Regions from separate parts of the Streptomyces sp. NPDC087844 genome, predicted to be linked through region 1. Evidence: riboswitches for the same ligand, from Rfam matches in the RefSeq annotation. Region 1 holds a riboswitch; each other region holds the start of a gene.
What was found. A riboswitch is a leader RNA that binds a small molecule or an ion and turns the genes downstream of it on or off. The one in region 1 is predicted to bind thiamine pyrophosphate.

Region 1 (6,157 bases):
TCCGGCGTGCGTGGAGCGGCCTATCAGGACCTCGTCACCGAGGATCGCCCGGGCCGCGGGGACGGGGAGGTCTCCCTGGCCGAGGTGCAGGACGTCGGCTCCGGCGGCGTGGGCGACGTCGGCCCGGTCGTTCACCGCGAGGAGCTTGCCGTGCCGGCGGCAGGCGTCCGCGAGGACCGCGAGGTGGTCGAGTTCCTCGGCCGCCTCCATGCCCTTGTCGCGCAGCTGCACGATGTCCACGCCGCCCGCGAGGACCGCGTCCAGGAAGGCGGGAAGGTCTCCCTGGCGCCTGCGGGCGTCCGTGCAGAGGTAGACCCGGGCGTCGGCGAGCTGCGCGCGTGCGGTGGGTTCGGGCATGCGTGGGTCCCCCGTGTGGTGTCTGGTGTCGGTGGCGTACGGGCCGCGGGCCCACTCCTGTCTTCACAGTTCGCGGCCCGCGGCCCGTACGCCGTGCGGCGATGCGGATCTGCGTCGTGCTCGGGTCAGACGGCGAGCGCCTGGGCGCGGCGCTTCACCTCCGTGCCGCGATTCTCACTCAGAGCCTGCGCGGGGGTGCCGGGCAGGCTCTCGTCGGGGGTGAAGAGCCACTCCAGCATCTCTTCGTCGTTGTAGCCGTCGTCCCGCAGGAGCGTCAGGGTGCCTGCGAGGCCCTTGACGACCTTCTGTTCGTCCACGTCGATGAAAGCGGCGGGGACGTGCAGCGCGCGGTTCTCACCACGTCGTACGGCGATCAGCTGGCCTTCCCTGACCAGCTGCCGGACGCGCGTCACCTCGACGCCGAACTGTTCGGCGATGTCGGGGAGGGTGAGCCAGGCGGGGACGAGAGCATCGATCTTTGCGTCAATCTCGGTCACGAGGACAAGCCTGCCATCTCCCACTGACACCCGGTACCCGGGCGGCCCGCTCCACCGTGACCGGGCACACACCAGGCCGTTCGCCGGTACGGGCCGTCTGTGGCTGGTCGCAGACGACGAAACACCTCCCCGCGGAAGCGCGGCGCGCTAGAGCGCGGCCCCCTTCAAGGGGCGGGTCGGGTCCGTCAGCAGGGCGGGGTCCATTCGGGTGCCCGACTCGATCAGCCGGCGGCCCTGCGCCAGGTCCCGGGGGCGCCCCACCGCCAGGACCGCGACCAGGCGGCCCTCGCGGAGCCAGCACACCGACCAGGAGGGCCCCGCCGGATCCCCCCGCCGGAGCAGGGCGTCGGCGGCCCCGTGGTGCCCCGCGTACTGCACGAAGCGGCCGAACTGCTCCGACCAGAAGTACGGCACCGGGTCGTACGGCGCCGGCGTCTCCCCCACGATGTTCGCCGCGACCGTGCGCGGGCCCTGGAGCGCGTTGTCCCAGTGGTGGATCAGCAGGCGCTCGCCGTAGCGCCCCGACGGGAACGAGGCGCAGTCGCCGACCGCGTACACGTCCGGGAGGGAGGTGCGCAGATGGTCGTCCGCGACGATCTCCCGGTGGGCGCCGAGTTCGATCCCCGAACCGGCCAGCCAGGACGTGGCCGGCCGTGCCCCGACACCGACCACGACGGCGCCCGCAGGCAGCCGCGAACCGTCGTCCAGCACCACCGCGCCGGGCTCGACGCGCTCCACGCGCGCGTGGGTGCGCAGCGACGCCCCGCTGTCCGCGTACCAGGCGGCCATGGGCGCGGCCACCTCGGCCGGCAGCGCGCCCACGAGCGGCCGGTCGGCGGCTTCGACGACGGTCACCGCGCACCCCGCCTCACGCGCCGCCGTGGCGAACTCCGCGCCGATCCACCCCGCGCCCACCACCACGATGTCGTGCTGCCCGGCGAGGACGGGGCGCAGCCGCTCGGCGTCGTCGAGGGTGCGCAGCAGATGGACACCGGGTACGCCCTCGGTGCCCGGCAGCCGGACGGGTTCCGCCCCCGTGGCGACGACCAGGACGTCGTACGGGACGCGTCCCTGGGCCGTGTCGAGCTCGCGGGAGGCCGGGCGGACGCCGGTGACTTCCAGACCCAGGCGCAGTTCCACGTCGAGGTTCTCGAAGTCGACGTCGAAGGCGGATCCCTCGGCCTTGCCGAGCAGTACGGCCTTGGAGAGCGGCGGGCGGTCGTACGGCCGGTGGGGTTCCGCGCCGATCAGGGTCACGCTGCCGGGAAAGCCCTGTTCCCGCAGGGCGACGGCGGTCTGCACGCCGGCCATGCCCGCACCGACGATCACGACGCGTACGCGCGCCGCCGGGCCCGTTTCCTGTGTCAGCTCGCTCACCCGGTCACCATAGACAGATCGGTGAGATCGTCGGTCAGGGGCACGGTCGATGAGCTGTCGCACAGCCTCCGGCACGGCGTCAGCTCCTGGTGACCTCTTCGACCACACTCGTCCCGCTGCCCTCCTGGGACTCCCACTCCCAGGTCTCCGCCAGCCGCACCCGGCCGTCGGGGGTCTCGGCGACCTGGGACACACAGTGCCCGGACGAGGTGGTTCCGTCCGTCTTCAGCTGTACGTACCGGAAGTCGAGCCGGTCGCCCTCGCGGGTGCCCACGAGGTGGCCGCGCACGACGTCGCCGCCCGCGTACTCGGCCCAGACCGCGCCGTCCCGCTCGTGGTACGAGAACCGGGTGCGCGTACCCACCTGCCCCGGTGCCTGGTCGGCCACGGGGGCGAGAACGAGTCCGTCGAGCGAGCGGGCCATGCCGTGAGGCTCCCTTACTGAGGTGCGAGGCGAAGAGCTAGGGTGGCCAACGTAAAGCACTCGCGGGAGCCCGGACGTACCGGGCTGAGAGGGAGGCTGGGACGGCCTCCGACCGTACGAACCTGATCCGGGTCATGCCGGCGAAGGGAGGGGCTGGACGCCCATGTCGCGTACACCACAAGCACCTTCACCCCACGTCCTGGCCGCCGATGGTCACGGCGTCGATGGTCACGGCGTCGATGGCCCTACCTCCGACGTTCTGGTCGTCGGAGGCGGAATCATCGGCCTGGTCACCGCCTGGCGGGCCGCGCGGCACGGGTTGACGACCGCGCTGGTGGATCCCGAGCCCGGCGGTGGCGCCGCGCAGGTCGCGGCCGGGATGCTGGCCGCCGTCACGGAGCTGCACTACGGCGAGGAGACCCTGCTGGGCCTCAACCTGGCCTCGGCGCACCGTTATCCGGACTTCGTCGCGGAGCTGACCGAGGCGACCGGCCAGGACCTCGGATACCGCAGGTGCGGCACGCTGACCGTCGCACTCGACGCCGACGACCGCGCCCACCTGCGGGAACTGCACGCCCTGCAGAGCCGCTCGGGCCTGGAGTCGGAGTGGCTGAGCGGCCGCGAGTGCCGCCGCCTGGAGCCGATGCTCGCGCCCGGGGTGCGCGGCGGACTGCGGGTGGACGGCGACCACCAGATCGACCCGCGGCGCCTCGCCGCGGCTCTGGTCACGGCCTGTGAACGGGCCGGAGTGGTCTTCCACCGGACGTGGGCCGAGCGGCTGACCGTCGTACGGGACCGCGCGGCCGGAGTTGTCACGACGGGCGGCACGGAGCTGTCCGCGGGGCAGGTGGTCCTCGCCGCGGGCAGCCTCAGCGGACGTCTCGCGGGTGTGCCCGAGGACGTACTGCCGCCGGTGCGGCCCGTGAAGGGGCAGGTGCTGCGGCTGGCCATGCCGGAGCGGGCCTCGGCGCTCCGCGGCCGGAACGCGCCCTTCCTGAGCCGGACCGTGCGCGCCATGGTCCGCGGCAGCCACGTCTACCTCGTGCCGCGCGAGAGCGGCGAGCTGGTCGTCGGCGCGACCAGCGAGGAGCTGGGCTGGGACACCACGGTGACGGCGGGCGGCGTGTACGAGCTGCTGCGGGACGCCCACGAACTCGTTCCCGGCATCACCGAGCTGCCGCTCACCGAGACGCGCGCCGGACTGCGCCCGGGCTCCCCCGACAACGCGCCCCTGCTCGGCCCGACCGAACTCCCCGGGCTGCTCCTGGCGACCGGCCACCACCGCAACGGGGTGCTGCTCACCCCGGTCACCGGCGATGCCCTGGCGCACGCCCTGACCACCGGCGAGCTCCCGGAGGAGGCCCGCCCGTTCACTCCCCGGCGGTTCGACGCCGTCGCACGCACGGAGCAGCCCGCATGAGCGTGACCGTCCTCGTCAACGGGGAGCGGCGGGAACTCGCCGCCGACACCGCTCTCGACACCCTCGTGACCGCTCTCTGCGCGGCCCCCTCCGGGGTCGCCGCCGCCCTCAACGAGACCGTCGTCCCGCGCACGCAGTGGCCGACGACCCTCCTGCGCGAGGGCGACCGCGTCGAAGTACTCACCGCCGTCCAAGGAGGCTGACCCATGGCCGACGACCCCTTCGTCCTCGGCGGTACGTCCTACGCGTCCCGTCTGATCATGGGCACCGGCGGTGCCCCCAGCCTCGACGTCCTGGAGCGCTCGCTCGTCGCGTCCGGCACGGAGCTGACGACGGTCGCCATGCGGCGCGTGAGCCCCGGGTCCCATGGCTCGGTCCTCTCCGTGCTCGACCGGCTGGGCATCCGCGTACTGCCCAACACCGCGGGCTGTTTCACCGCCGGGGAGGCCGTCCTGACGGCCCGCCTCGCGCGCGAGGCGCTCGGCACGGACGTCGTCAAACTGGAGGTCATCGCCGACGAGCGCACACTGCTGCCCGATCCGATCGAGCTGCTCGACGCCGCCGAGACCCTCGTCGACGACGGCTTCACGGTCCTGCCGTACACGAACGACGACCCGGTCCTCGCACGGAAGCTGGAGGACGTGGGCTGCGCCGCGATCATGCCGCTCGGGTCGCCCATCGGGTCGGGGCTCGGGATCCGCAACCCGCACAACTTCCAGCTGATCGTGGAGCACGCGTGCGTACCGGTCATTCTGGACGCGGGAGCCGGCACGGCGTCGGACGCGGCGCTCGCCATGGAGCTGGGGTGCGCCGGTGTGATGCTCGCCTCGGCGGTGACCCGGGCGCAGGAGCCGGTCCTCATGGCCGAGGGCATGCGGCACGCGGTCGAGGCCGGGCGCCTCGCGTACCGGGCGGGGCGCATTCCGCGCCGCCACTTCGCGGAGGCCTCGTCCACGTCGGAGGGCATCGCGCGACTCGATCCGGAACGCCCCGCTTTCTGAGGTTCTCGCGCACTTCCTCATGCCGCCTCACACCTCCTCCCGCCTCGCTGCTTTCTCCGAGTTCTGGCCGGAACGCGCGTCCGAATCCGTCCCGAACGTGTAAGCCGTAGCCGGTCGGCCGGCGTGCGAGATGCGTCACAGCTCGGCTTCAGTACCGCCCCGGAATCGCCCGCACGGGCGGCTCCGTCAGTGGTGGCTCGTACACTCACCTGCGTGGATACGACCCTTCAAGACCCCTTGGTCGGGCATGTGCTCGACGGTCGGTATCGCGTCGACGCCCGCATCGCGGTCGGCGGGATGGCCACGGTCTACCGGGCCGTGGACACCCGCCTCGACCGGGTGCTCGCGCTCAAGGTGATGCACCCGACCCTGGCGGCCGACGCCTCGTTCGTCGACCGTTTCATCCGCGAGGCCAAGTCGGTGGCCAGGCTCGCCCACCCGAACGTGGTGCAGGTCTTCGACCAGGGCACCGACGGCAGTTACGTCTATCTGGCGATGGAGTACGTGGCCGGATGCACCCTTCGCGACGTACTGCGCGAGCGCGGGGCGCTCCAGCCGCGGGCCGCGCTGGACATCCTGGAGCCGGTCCTCGCCGCGCTCGGCGCCGCGCACCGTGCCGGGTTCGTGCACCGCGACATGAAGCCGGAGAACGTCCTGATAGGGGACGACGGCCGGGTGAAGGTGGCGGACTTCGGGCTCGTACGGGCCGTGGACACGGTCACCCACACGACGGGCGCCATCCTGGGCACGGTGTCGTATCTCGCGCCGGAGCAGATAGAACACGGCACGGCCGACCCCCGTGTGGACGTGTACGCGTGCGGCATCCTCCTCTTCGAGATGCTGACCGGCGACCGGCCGCACTCGGGCGACTCACCCGCGGCGGTGCTCTACAAGCACCTCCACGAGGACGTGCCCCCGCCGTCGGCGCTCGTGCCGGGCCTCGCCCACGAACTCGACGAGCTGGTCACCTCGGCGACCGCGCGCAACCCCGAGATCCGCCCGTACGACGCGGTGGCGCTGCTCGCACAGACCCTGGACGCGCGCAGCGCCCTGAGCGACGACCAGCTGGACGCCGTGCCGC
Region 2 (6,157 bases), on a different contig from region 1:
GACTGGATCGATCTGATCGGACCGCTCTGATCGGACCGAGCGCCGCGTGACCCGGGAGACCCCCAGCCGATCAGGGCCGGGGGTCTTCGGCGTCCGGGCCCGCCGGGGAGTACTCGTGCGGACGGCCACCCTGCCACTTCACCCACCGCGGGTCGTCCAGCAGCTCCCAGGCGTCGTCCGGCAGGCCCGCCCGGCGCAGGAACTCGACCAGGTCGGTGTCGCTGTGGGCGAGGCCGAAGACCCGGCCGTGAATGGTGACCCGGCGCCCGCGGGCGCCCGTCATGCGGTGCACGACGATGGGCGCCGCGTCCGTCCCGTTCGTGTTCTCGTCCTGCGGCCGTTCGCCGTTCACAGCACACCCAGATCGTTGTCGGGTCGGCAGTAGGGGCACGCGGTGATGCCGTCCTCCGTGAGAGCCCGGAGCGCCTGCTCGCGGGGCAGCGGTTTCGTGTTCTTGCCGGCCATGCCGCAGTCACTCCTGTGGACGGCGTCGGGGGTGGCTCTGCCACCCGCTCTCCGCAACGCGAGCTTCCAGCCGGGCGTGGGTTTGGGTGGTGTGCGCGCGGTACGGGCAGCGGCTGCCTCCTGACGTTCGAGCTCGGCGATGGTGTCGTCTGTGCGGCGCAGCTGCCAGGCCAGCCATTCGCGGACGCTGCGCAGGCGATCCAGGCGAGGCACTTTATCGGACACGCGTTCGATTCTAGGTCCAAGTGTGGCCTAGATGGCAACGCCCCCGGCGGAAGAGGCCCGTGAACCCGCGAGGAGAGCAGGCCCGTGAGCCCGCGAGGAGAGCAGGCCCGTGAGCCCGCGAGGAGCCGTGGAGGGCGGGGGCAGGCAGGCGCGGCTGTGGGGGTGTGGTCGTAGAGGTGCGGTGACCGCCCTGTGTGACCGCACACTCCGGGCTCCTGCGGCCCAGGTCACATGATTCGATCTGCGACACTGGTACAGCCATGCCTAAGCCCGGAGAACTCACATTCGTCGCCCCCCGCGGAGCCAAGAAGCCGCCGCGGCACCTTGCCGATCTCACGCCCGCCGAGCGTAAAGAGGCCGTTGTCGCGGTCGGTGAGAAGCCGTTTCGTGCCAAACAGCTCTCGCAGCACTACTTCGCGCGGTTCGCGCACGATCCCGAGCAGTGGACCGACATCCCTGCCGGCTCGCGCGCCAAACTGCAGGAAGCCCTGCTGCCCGAGCTCATGACGGTCGTGCGGCATCTGTCCACCGACGACGACACCACCCGCAAGACCCTCTGGCGGCTCTTCGACGGCACCCTCGTCGAGTCCGTGCTGATGCGCTACCCGGACCGGGTCACCATGTGCATCAGCTCACAGGCCGGCTGCGGGATGAACTGCCCGTTCTGCGCGACGGGACAGGCCGGCCTCGACCGGAACCTGTCGACCGGCGAGATCGTGCACCAGATCGTCGACGGCATGCGGTCGCTGCGCGACGGGGAGATCCCCGGCGGCCCGGCGCGGCTCAGCAACATCGTCTTCATGGGCATGGGTGAGCCCCTCGCCAACTACAAGCGGGTCGTCCAGTCCATCCGGGCCCTCACCGACCCGGAGCCGGACGGGCTCGGGCTCTCGCAGCGCGGGATCACCGTCTCGACCGTCGGTCTCGTCCCCGCCATCAACCGGTTCGCCGACGAGGGCTTCAAGTGCCGGCTCGCCATCTCCCTGCACGCACCGGACGACGAGCTGCGCGACACCCTCGTACCGGTCAACACGCGGTGGAAGGTACGGGAAGTGCTCGACGCGGGCTGGGAGTACGCGGCCAGGTCGGGGCGCCGGCTCTCCATCGAGTACGCGCTCATCCGGGACATCAACGACCAGGCGTGGCGTGGTGACCGGCTCGGGCGGATGCTCAAGGGCAAGCCGGTGCATGTGAACCTGATCCCGCTGAACCCCACGCCCGGTTCCAAGTGGACCGCCTCGCGGCCCGAGGACGAGAAGGCGTTCGTCGAGGCGATCGCCGCTCATGGTGTGCCCGTCACCGTCCGGGACACCCGTGGCCAGGAGATCGACGGGGCGTGCGGACAGCTCGCGGCCACCGAGCGGTAGGCTGACGGGCGCAGTACTTTTCGTACGACGACATCTTCATATTCCGACAGGGGAGCGCCACAGCGCTGAGAGTGCGGGACAGCCCGCAGACCCTCTGAACCTCGCCCAGGTCATTCTGGGTAGGAAGTTCGGTCACTACTCAAGCTGTTGCGCCCTGCCCGGGATCCGATCGAGGTCCCCGGCAGGGCCGCGTCTCTTCCTGGTCAACCCAGGAGGAATCGAGTGAGCAACAAGAGCAACACCCTCAGGACCACCGCCGTGGTCGCGGCCACCGGGCTCGGTCTCGCCGCGCTCACCGCGTGCGGGTCGTCCGACGAGGGCTCCGGCGACGAGGGCTCCGGGTCCAAGACCGTCACCCTCGTCAGCCACGACTCCTTCGCCTACACCAAGGACGTACTGAAGGCGTTCGAGAAGGAGTCCGGGTACAAGGTCAGGGTCCTCAAGGACGGCGACGCCGGGCAGGCCGTCAACAAGGCGATCCTCACCAAGGACAACCCGCAGGGAGACGTCTTCTTCGGCGTCGACAACACCCTGCTCTCCCGCGCGCTCGACAACGGACTGTTCCAGTCGTACGAGGCCGAGGGCGCCGACGGCATCCAGGCTCAGTACCGGGTCGACCAGGGCAAGCACCGGGTCACGCCCATCGACTCCGGTGACATCTGCGTCAACTACGACAAGGCCTGGTTCAGCGAGCACAAGCTGGCCCCGCCGACGTCCTTCGACGATCTGATCAAGCCCGAGTACAAGGATCTTCTCGTCACCGAGAACGCCTCCACGTCCTCGCCGGGCCTCGGCTTCCTGCTCGGCACCGCCGCGAAGTACGGCGACGACGGCTGGGCGGGCTACTGGAAGAAGCTCAAGGCCAACGGTGTGAAGGTCGTCGACGGCTGGGAGCAGGCCTACAACGAGGAGTTCTCCGGGTCCGCCGGAGGCAAGAAGGCCAAGGGCGACCGCCCGCTCGTCGTCTCGTACGCCTCCTCGCCGCCCGCCGAGGTCATCTACGCCGACCCCAAGCCGAAGACCGCGCCGACCGGTGTCGCGGACGGCACCTGCTTCCGCCAGGTCGAGTACGCGGGCCTGCTGAGCAACGCGAAGAACACCGAGGGCGGCAAGGCGCTCATCGACTTCCTGATCGGCAAGCGGTTCCAGGAGGACATGCCGCTCAACATGTTCGTGTACCCGGTGGTCGAGGGCGCCAAGGTGCCCGACGCGTTCACGCAGTACGGGCCGGCGGCCGCGAACCCCGAGACCCTGGCCCCCGCCAGGATCGCCGACAACCGTGACGAGTGGGTCAAGTCATGGACCTCGCTCGTACTGAAGTAGAGCCCGGCGCGCGCCCGCGCTCCCGCCCGCGCCGGGGGAGCGTGGCGCGGCTCGGTCTTATGGCCGTGCCCGTCGCGTTCTTCGGGGTCTTCTTCGCCTATCCGGTTGCCGCGATCACCGTTCGGGGGCTGAAGGTCGACGGGGTCTGGCGGCTCGGGCGGATCTGGGACGTGCTCGCACAGCCCGACATCCGGCACGTCCTGTGGTTCACGACCTGGCAGGCGCTCGCCTCGACCGCGCTCACCCTGCTGATCGCGCTCCCCGGCGCGTACGTCTTCGCGCGCTTTGATTTCAGGGGCAAGCAGATCCTGCGGGCCGTCGTCACCGTGCCGTTCGTGCTGCCGACGGTCGTCGTGGGAACGGCCTTCCTGGCGCTGCTCGGGCGGGGCGGGCTGCTCGACGAGCTGTGGGGCGTACGCCTGGACACCACCGTGTGGGCCATCCTGCTCGCGCACGTCTTCTTCAACTACGCGGTCGTCGTCCGCACGGTCGGCGGCCTCTGGTCGCAGCTCGACCCGCGGCAGGAGGAGGCCGCGCGGATGCTCGGCGCCTCACGGTTCGCGGCCTGGCGCGGGGTGACGCTCCCGGCGCTCGGCCCGGCCGTGGCCGCCGCCGCCCTCATGGTGTTCCTCTTCACCTTCACCTCCTTCGGCGTCGTGCAGATCCTCGGCGGCCCCACCTTCTCCACGCTCGAAGTCGAGATCTACCGGCAGACCTCGGAGATCTTCGACCTCTCGACGGCCGCCGTGCTGACGCTCGTCCAGTTCGCCGCGGTGGGCGCGATCCTCGCCGTCCACGCCCGGACCGTACGGCGGCGGGAGACGGCCCTGCGGCTGGTCGACGCCGGAGCGACGGCGCGACGGCCGCGCGGGGCGGGGCAGTGGGCGCTGCTCGCGGGCGTCCTCGGCTCCATCGCCGTCCTGCTCGTCCTGCCGCTCGCGATCCTGGTCGAGCGCTCGCTCGACGCCCCCGGATTCGGCTACTACAAGGCGCTCACCAGCAACGAGGGCAGTCTCTTCCTGGTCCCGCCGATCGAGGCGGTCGGCAACTCGCTGCGGTACGCCTTCGCCGCCACCGCCATCGCGCTGCTGATCGGCGGACTGGCGGCCGCCGCCCTCACCCGCCGGGACGCGGGACGTCTGGGACGTCTCGTCCGCGGCTTCGACGCGCTGCTCATGCTGCCGCTCGGCGTCTCCGCCGTGACCGTCGGCTTCGGCTTCCTCATCGCGCTCGACGAACCGCCGCTGGACCTGCGGAGCACCTGGATCCTGGTGCCGCTCGCGCAGGCGCTGGTGGGCGTCCCCTTCGTCGTACGGACCATGCTGCCGGTGCTGCGCGCGGTGGACGGACGTCTGCGCGAGGCCGCGGCGGTGCTCGGGGCCTCGCCCTGGCGGGTGTGGCGCGAGGTCGATCTGCCGATGGCGCGGCGGGCGATGCTGATCGCGGCCGGGTTCGCCTTCGCGGTGTCGCTGGGCGAGTTCGGCGCGACCGTCTTCATCGCACGGCCCGACAACCCGACGCTGCCGGTCGCCGTGGCGCGACTGCTCGGGAGGGCCGGGGACCTCAACTACGGACAGGCCATGGCCCTCTCGACCATTTTGATGCTGGTGTGCGCGGTGGCGTTGCTGGTCCTCGAACGCCTTCGCACCGACCTTCGCTCCGACCGGACGGGAGAGTTCTGACGATGCTCAAACTCGATGGGGCGACCGTACGGTTCGGGGGGCGCCCGGTATTGGACGAGGTCGGGCTCGATGTCGCCGAGCACGAGATCGTGTGCGTCCTCGGGCCCAGCGGCAGCGGCAAGTCGACCCTGCTCAGGGCTGTCGCCGGGCTGCAGCACCTGGACGACGGGCGGGTGTTCCTGGACGGCCGCGACCTCGACGGCGTACCCGCGCACAAGCGGGGTGTCGGCCTGATGTTCCAGGACCATCAGCTGTTCCCGCAGCGTGATGTGGCCGAAAACGTGGCCTTCGGGCTGCGTATGCACGGGGAGTCGAAGCAGCGACAGGTGCTGCGGGTGGGGGAGTTGCTGGCGCTCGTGGGACTGCCGGGCGCGCAGGGCAGGGACGTCGCCTCCCTCTCCGGTGGCGAACAGCAGCGGGTAGCCCTCGCCCGTGCCCTGGCTCCTCGGCCCCGGCTGCTCATGCTCGACGAACCGCTCGGCCAGTTGGACCGTTCGCTGCGTGAGCGACTGGTGGTCGAACTGCGTGAACTCTTCAACGAGTTGGGTACCACCGTGCTCGCGGTCACCCACGACCAGGGTGAGGCCTTCGCGCTCGCCGACCGGGTCGTCGTCATGCGGGACGGGCGGATCGCCCAGTCGGGTACGCCTCTTGAGGTCTGGCAGCGTCCGGCCGACGAGTTCGTGGCCCGCTTCCTCGGCTTCGAGAACGTGACCGGGGCGACCGTCTCCGGGGAGGCCGCGGACACTCCCTGGGGCAAGCTGCCGGTGCTCCCCGACACCCCGCGGGGCGAGGTCACGCTGCTCGTCAGGCCCGCGGGCGTACGGCTGGTACCCGCCGAGGAGGGGCTGCGGTGCACGGTGGCCGCGCGGACCTTCCGGGGCACCCATGTCGCCGTGCAACTGCAGCCGGCGGGAGCGCCGCGGCTTGAAGCTGCGTGTGCGCTGCGGGACGCGCCGGAGACCGGGGAAGAGGTCGGGGTGGTCTTCGACGCAGCCGAGATCGTCGTACTCGGAGGAGTTCCGGGGCCCTGATGTGCGGTTGCGGGCCGCGCGGTTGCGGGCCTGTCTCGGGGGTGTCGATCTCACACATCGT
Region 3 (6,157 bases), on a different contig from region 1:
GCGCGCACCGCAGGCGCCAACGCATTCAAGGGAGCCTGCACGGCACTTGGGGCCGGAGCAGTCTCGTTACTGATCTGGTGGCTCGAAAAGAAATAGCGTCCCTCTTTCATCACCGGCCTCATCCGCGAGCCGGCGTCGGCCGGACCACCGAGGTCCTGGAAAGCATCGTCCAGGACCTCGGCACCACGGCACCATGACCGTTCGATCGGCCAAAGAGGCGCCCGTACGGCACCCGAGCCGACGGGCGGCCCGTTTCAGTCGGCCATGGGCAGATAGACCCGGTTACCCGCGGCGGCGAACTCCTTCGACTTCTGGAGCATCCCGTCGGCGACCTCCTCGGGCGAGGCCCCCGCGGACGCCGTACCGCCGAACTGCTCGTTGATGCTGTGGCTGATCTTCATAGAGCAGAACTTCGGCCCGCACATGGAGCAGAAGTGCGCCGTCTTGGCCGGTTCGGCCGGCAGGGTCTCGTCGTGGAACTCCCGGGCGGTGTCCGGATCCAGGGCCAGGTTGAACTGGTCCTCCCAGCGGAACTCGAAGCGGGCGTCCGACAACGCGTCGTCCCACTCCTGTGCGCCCGGATGTCCCTTGGCGAGGTCCGCCGCGTGGGCCGCGATCTTGTAGGTGATGACACCCGTCTTGACGTCGTCACGGTTGGGCAGGCCCAGGTGTTCCTTGGGCGTGACGTAGCAGAGCATCGCCGTGCCCCACCAGGCGATCATCGCGGCACCGATGCCGGAGGTGATGTGGTCGTACGCCGGGGCGATGTCGGTCGTCAGCGGGCCCAGCGTATAGAACGGAGCCTCCTCGCAGATCTCCTGCTGAAGGTCGATGTTCTCCTTGATCTTGTGCATCGGGACATGCCCCGGGCCCTCGATCATGGTCTGTACGTTGAAACGCTTCGCGACCTTGTTGAGCTCTCCGAGGGTGCGCAACTCCGCGAACTGCGCGGCGTCATTGGCATCCGCGATCGACCCGGGCCGCAGCCCGTCGCCCAGCGAGTACGTGACGTCGTACGCGGCGAGAATCTCGCAGAGCTCCTCGAAGTGCTCGTACAGGAACGACTCCTTGTGATGCGCCAGGCACCACGCCGCCATGATCGAGCCGCCGCGCGAGACGATGCCGGTCTTGCGGTTCGCGGTCAGTGGGACGTACGGCAGACGCACACCCGCGTGGACGGTCATGTAGTCCACACCCTGCTCGGCCTGCTCGATGACCGTGTCCTTGTAGATCTCCCAGGTGAGTTCCTCGGCACGCCCGTCGACCTTCTCCAGTGCCTGGTAGAGGGGGACCGTGCCGATGGGGACGGGGGAGTTGCGCAGCACCCACTCACGGGTGGTGTGGATGTTGCGGCCGGTCGACAGGTCCATCACCGTGTCGGCGCCCCAGCGCGTCGCCCACGTCATTTTGTCGACCTCCTCCTCGATGGAGGAGGTGACCGCGGAGTTGCCGATGTTGGCGTTGACCTTCACCAGGAACCGCTTGCCGATGATCATCGGCTCGATCTCCGGATGGTTGACGTTGGCCGGTAGCACGGCCCGGCCTGCCGCGATCTCCTCACGGACGACCTCCGGGCCGACGTTCTCCCGGATCGCCACGTACTCCATCTCCGGCGTGACCTCGCCCCGCCGTGCGTAGGCGAGTTGCGTCACCGCCTGCCCGTCACGGCTCCGGCGGGGCAGACGCAGGCGCCCCGGGAAGACCGCGTCGAGGTTGCGCAGTCCGCCGCGCGGCGAGGTGTGCTTGATCCCGTCGTCCTCGGGGCTCACAGGACGGCCCGCGTACTCCTCGGTGTCGCCACGGGTGATGATCCAGTTGTCGCGCAGGGGCGCCAGACCCCTGCGTACGTCGGTGTCGACGACCGGATCGGTGTACGCGCCGGAGGTGTCGTACAGGGTGACCGATTCACCGTTGGTGAGGTGCACCTGACGGACCGCCACCCGAAGATCGGGGCGCGAGCCCGCGACATACGCCTTGTGCCAGCCGATGGACTTCCCGGCTTCATCGTTACCGGCTTCATCGTTACCGGTTTCATCGTTACCGGCTTCGTCGTTCTCGGGCGAAGCAGCTGCGCCGTCGTGCTCGGCCGCCGCGGACAGCTCGGTTCCGTCGGCCGAGGCGGGCGCCCCGCCCGTCTGACTGGAGACAGGCGTGCGTACGTCCTTGTTGGTCATGAGACCTACTCCCTACGCCGGCATTACCCGGTAACAGGTTCGGCGGTCGACGCAGCGTTTCCCGTCCGGCGATGTTCCACGTGAAACATCGCGGATACGGAGGTCAGCGCCCTCTCAGCCCGGTGCTCCGAGCTCCCGCGTGTGCAAAGGTGCTTCCACGCTAGCGTCACAATGGGCGCGGTGAACAGTGGGCCTCTCTCGTTCTTGCGATGATCGGTCGGTGACCACGACGCAGCAGCCCCCACTTCCGCCGTCCGAATCGCCCCACGGACACGGCCACGACGGCCACGGTCACGGCGGCGGACCTGGACATGGATCCCATGGCCCCGGAGGCGGTGGCGACCGGCCCGGCGGTGGCGACGGCGACGGACCTGTCGGCGGCGGGCACGGCCACTCGCACAGTCATGGCCCCGCGGCCCCTGTCTCCATGCACCTGCGCAAGATCATCGCGGCGGTGCTGATTCCTTTCGCCGTGGCGGTCGTTGTGGGTCTCGCTGTGCTCTGGCCGGGCGGCGCCCCCGGTCATGAGCGCACGGGTGTCGGCTTCGACCGGCAGACCCAGCAGGCCACCGTGACCAAGGTCGACAAGGTCGACTGCAAGTCCGTGAACGCCTCGGGCGGGACTCCGACCGGTGACACCTCGACGGCCGAGGGCTCATCGGCTCAGCAACAGGACTCAGGCACCTGCAAAAAGGCGACGATCCGGGTCGACTCCGGCAAGGACAAGGGCCGTACCTTCACGGAGATCGTCCAGCCGGACTCCTCGCGCCAGTTGGAGCAGGGCCAGGAGGTGATCGTGGCGTACGCGCCCGACGCCCCCAAGGAGCTCCAGTACTCGGTCACCGATGTGAACCGCAAGCTCCCCATGGCGCTGCTCGCCGGCATCTTCGCCCTCGCCGTGGTCGTGGTGGGCCGGATGCGCGGTGTCATGGCGCTGATCGCGCTGGCCGTCAGCTTCATGATCCTGACGTTCTTCATCCTGCCCGCGATCCTTCAGGGGTCGAATCCGCTGGTCGTGGCGGTCGTCGGGGCCAGCGCCATCATGTTGATCGCGCTCTACATGTGCCACGGTCTCTCGGCCCGGACGTCGGTCGCCGTACTGGGCACGCTGCTGTCCCTGGTGCTGATCGGGCTGCTCGGCTCAGTGTTCATCGACTGGGCCGCGCTGACCGGCAACACCGACGACAACACCGGCCTGATCCACGGCCTCTACCCGTCCATCGACATGAGTGGTCTGCTGCTCGCGGGGATCATCATCGGTTCGCTCGGAGTGCTCGACGACGTCACGGTGACCCAGACGTCGGCGGTCTGGGAGCTGCACGAGGCCAACCCGACGATGGGCTGGCGAGGGCTGTACCGCGCGGGCATCCGTATCGGACGCGATCACATCGCGTCTGTCGTCAACACGCTCGTCCTTGCCTACGCGGGCGCGGCGCTGCCTCTGCTGCTGCTTTTCTCCATCGCGCAGAGCAGCGTGGGGGCGGTGGCCAACAGTGAACTGGTGGCCGCGGAGATCGTCCGCACGCTCGTCGGCTCGATCGGGCTGGTCGCCTCGGTGCCGGTCACGACGGCGCTCGCGGCCCTGGTGGTCTCGGCCGACCGCCTGGGCGACGCTGCCCCGGTCCAGCAGCCGCAGCCGCAGCCGCAGTCCGGGGCGAAGGCACCGCTGCGCGGTGGGAGCGGCCGCCGCCGCAAGCACTGAAGCCGGCACGGCACCGGGGCTGACCGTTTTTCTGGGCCCCGGAACAGGGACACCGCCCGCGCGGGACCGGCTGTCGGCCGACCGCGGGCGGCGGGCGGTGCGCGGTTGGGCAGCGGGCGGCGACAAGCGCGGAAGCGTTCCCTCACTTCGGCCGCCGCCACGTCACCCCGCGCTCTGTTCCTCCGCCAGGATGCGGTCCAGGGCCTCGTCCAGATGCGTGTCGAAGCCGGCGAGGGAGCGCTCCTGGCCCAGCGGGACCAGCCGGTCCGTACGGTCGAGGAACGCCAGTAGAGGTGCCGTACCGCAGCGGAACAGAGCCTGGTCGACGCCCACCTGAAGCCGGATCAGCACATCGCCGAAACTCTCGGAGTCCGAGGGAGTGATGTGCACGTCTCCGTCCCCGCACGGCCGGCCCACACCGTCGATCAGCAACTCCCGGCCGAAGGCCCAGGTCACCGGAGCGTCACCGGGCAGGTGGAAGGTCAGACGCACGGCATAGGGATCACAGGTCTCGTAACGCAGCTCCACCGGAATGCGGAAGGAGAGCTCCTCCGAGACGACGAAGCTCATCATGACCTCTGCCTGTACTACCGACTCGCGCATCGCCTACCCCGTCGTTTGCCGTCCATGGCCGGGAATCGTCCACCTAAACACTTCTGGCATCTTGCTTAACGTGTACACCAGATCACAAGGAGTGAGTTTTCAGATGCTGATAGAGACGGAGAGCGTCCCCAGCAACTGGTCGATCTCGCTCTGCAGTCGCCGCGCCGCGGGCAGCAGTCGATCGGCCTGGTGGGAAGGCATGGAGATGGCCACCGTGGCCGCCGTGCTGCCCAGCGTGAGCGGGATCGCGGCGCAGACCGTTCCCAGCGCGTACTCCTGACGTTCGATCATGGGCTGCATACGTTTGGTCGATTCGAGACGGCGAATCAAGGTCTGATCGTCACGCACCGTGTACGGCGTGACGGATCGCACGGGATAGCGGGATAGGTGGTCCCTGCGCCCCTCCGCGTCGAGCTGGGACAGCAGACACTGGCCGATCGCGTGCGCGTGCCCCGTCTCCCGGAAGTCCGCCCACTCCTCGACCGCGGGGTTGCCCGGGGTGTCGGCGACGCACTGGACCTCGATCTCCCCGCCGCGGTAGACCGCGTAGTAGACGGGCGCACCGATCGAATCGCGCCAGCTTCCCAAGGCATCGGCGATCGTGCTGCGACGTTTCTGCTGGGCGCCGCTGCGGCTCAGCCGCTCGGCCGCCTCGCCGAGGAAGAACAGTCCCTTCTCGCGGCGCAGATATCCCTCGTGCACCAGGGTGCGCAGCAGGTGGTACGCCGTGGGGAGAGCGAGTCCGGCTTCGCGAGCCAGTTGCTTCGCGGGCGCCCCGTGCTCGTGACGCGCGACGGACTCCAGAAGACGCATCGCACGCTGCACCGAACCGATGAGGGTCGTGGGATGCGGCTCGGAGCCGGAAACCTTCGGTCCTGCGGGTGCGGTGTCAACCGTGGCCAAAGGTCACTCCCGAAGCGCGAGGGGGCCGCCCGCGCGAGGGTGTGACACGGGTGGGTTCGAAACGCCGCTCCCGAGGATCAACCCCGCGGCGAGTTCCGGACTTTAACCGTCTGCCACCGATCGCTGATGACATGCCTCGAAAACTTCCCCCACCCGAGGGAACTGACGTTCCCCTCAGCGGTGAGGGCCTGCCGGACGATGAGATCCGGCGGATCACCTGTCCCCCGTGCCGCCCGTCTACCAGTCGCTCCTCGACGAGGAGCCCGACATGAACTTCCGTACGACGTAGATCAGTCCGCCGACCAGTGCCACGAAGAGCAGCAACTTGAAGAGCAGGCCGATCACGAATCCGACGACACTCGCTATCAGGCCGCCGAACACGACCAGAGCGATGACCGGCACCGCGATCCACTTAACCCACCACGGCATCCCCGCGAAGATCTCTCGCATCGCCCTTGTCCTTGTCTCTCTGCCCGTTTCCGAGTGCTGTCCCTGATCGTTCCCGCCGTGCCGGCGGGCCACGAACGTCCTGCCTCGATGCTAGGCGCGGCAGGGGTGCCGATGGGGGCCTCGCACCCCTTGTCCTCCCCTGACCGTTCCCCTAGGGAACCCTGAGGCGGACGTCAGCTCTCCGGCGGAGAGAAGACCACGACGACCCGCAGATCCTCGCTGATGTGGTGGAACTTGTGAGCCACCCCCGCGGGTACGTACACGACACTGCCGCGCGCCACCTGCGTCGTCTCCATACCGACCGTGATCGCGGCACGGCCGCTGA

Region 2: another riboswitch for thiamine pyrophosphate. It lies ahead of ACIOKD_RS19425 (thiamine ABC transporter substrate binding subunit); the one in region 1 lies ahead of thiO (glycine oxidase ThiO).
Region 3: another riboswitch for thiamine pyrophosphate. It lies ahead of thiC (phosphomethylpyrimidine synthase ThiC); the one in region 1 lies ahead of thiO (glycine oxidase ThiO).

Annotation. Positions count from the first base shown of each region.
Region 1 covers NZ_JBIUVD010000003.1:413,254-419,410, forward strand. Annotated here, with positions in the region: gene thiE (thiamine phosphate synthase) at 1-357, opposite strand, end outside; gene ACIOKD_RS08720 (Rv2175c family DNA-binding protein) at 483-854, opposite strand; gene ACIOKD_RS08725 (NAD(P)/FAD-dependent oxidoreductase) at 1,002-2,231, opposite strand; gene ACIOKD_RS08730 (hypothetical protein) at 2,311-2,655, opposite strand; TPP riboswitch at 2,708-2,821, shown strand; gene thiO (glycine oxidase ThiO) at 2,819-4,075, shown strand; gene thiS (sulfur carrier protein ThiS) at 4,072-4,278, shown strand; gene ACIOKD_RS08745 (thiazole synthase) at 4,282-5,076, shown strand; gene pknB (Stk1 family PASTA domain-containing Ser/Thr kinase) at 5,290-6,157, shown strand, end outside.
Region 2 covers NZ_JBIUVD010000009.1:99,903-106,059, reverse strand. Annotated here, with positions in the region: gene ACIOKD_RS19440 (hypothetical protein) at 71-283, opposite strand; gene ACIOKD_RS19435 (DUF6233 domain-containing protein) at 349-690, opposite strand; gene rlmN (23S rRNA (adenine(2503)-C(2))-methyltransferase RlmN) at 951-2,057, shown strand; TPP riboswitch at 2,096-2,201, shown strand; gene ACIOKD_RS19425 (thiamine ABC transporter substrate binding subunit) at 2,280-3,380, shown strand; gene ACIOKD_RS19420 (ABC transporter permease) at 3,356-5,062, shown strand; gene ACIOKD_RS19415 (ABC transporter ATP-binding protein) at 5,065-6,096, shown strand.
Region 3 covers NZ_JBIUVD010000017.1:18,832-24,988, reverse strand. Annotated here, with positions in the region: gene thiC (phosphomethylpyrimidine synthase ThiC) at 255-2,174, opposite strand; TPP riboswitch at 2,167-2,323, opposite strand; gene ACIOKD_RS28650 (YibE/F family protein) at 2,395-3,876, shown strand; gene ACIOKD_RS28645 (SsgA family sporulation/cell division regulator) at 4,039-4,479, opposite strand; gene ACIOKD_RS28640 (IclR family transcriptional regulator) at 4,579-5,304, opposite strand; gene ACIOKD_RS28635 (DUF5326 family protein) at 5,620-5,832, opposite strand; gene ACIOKD_RS28630 (cupin domain-containing protein) at 6,006-6,157, opposite strand, start outside.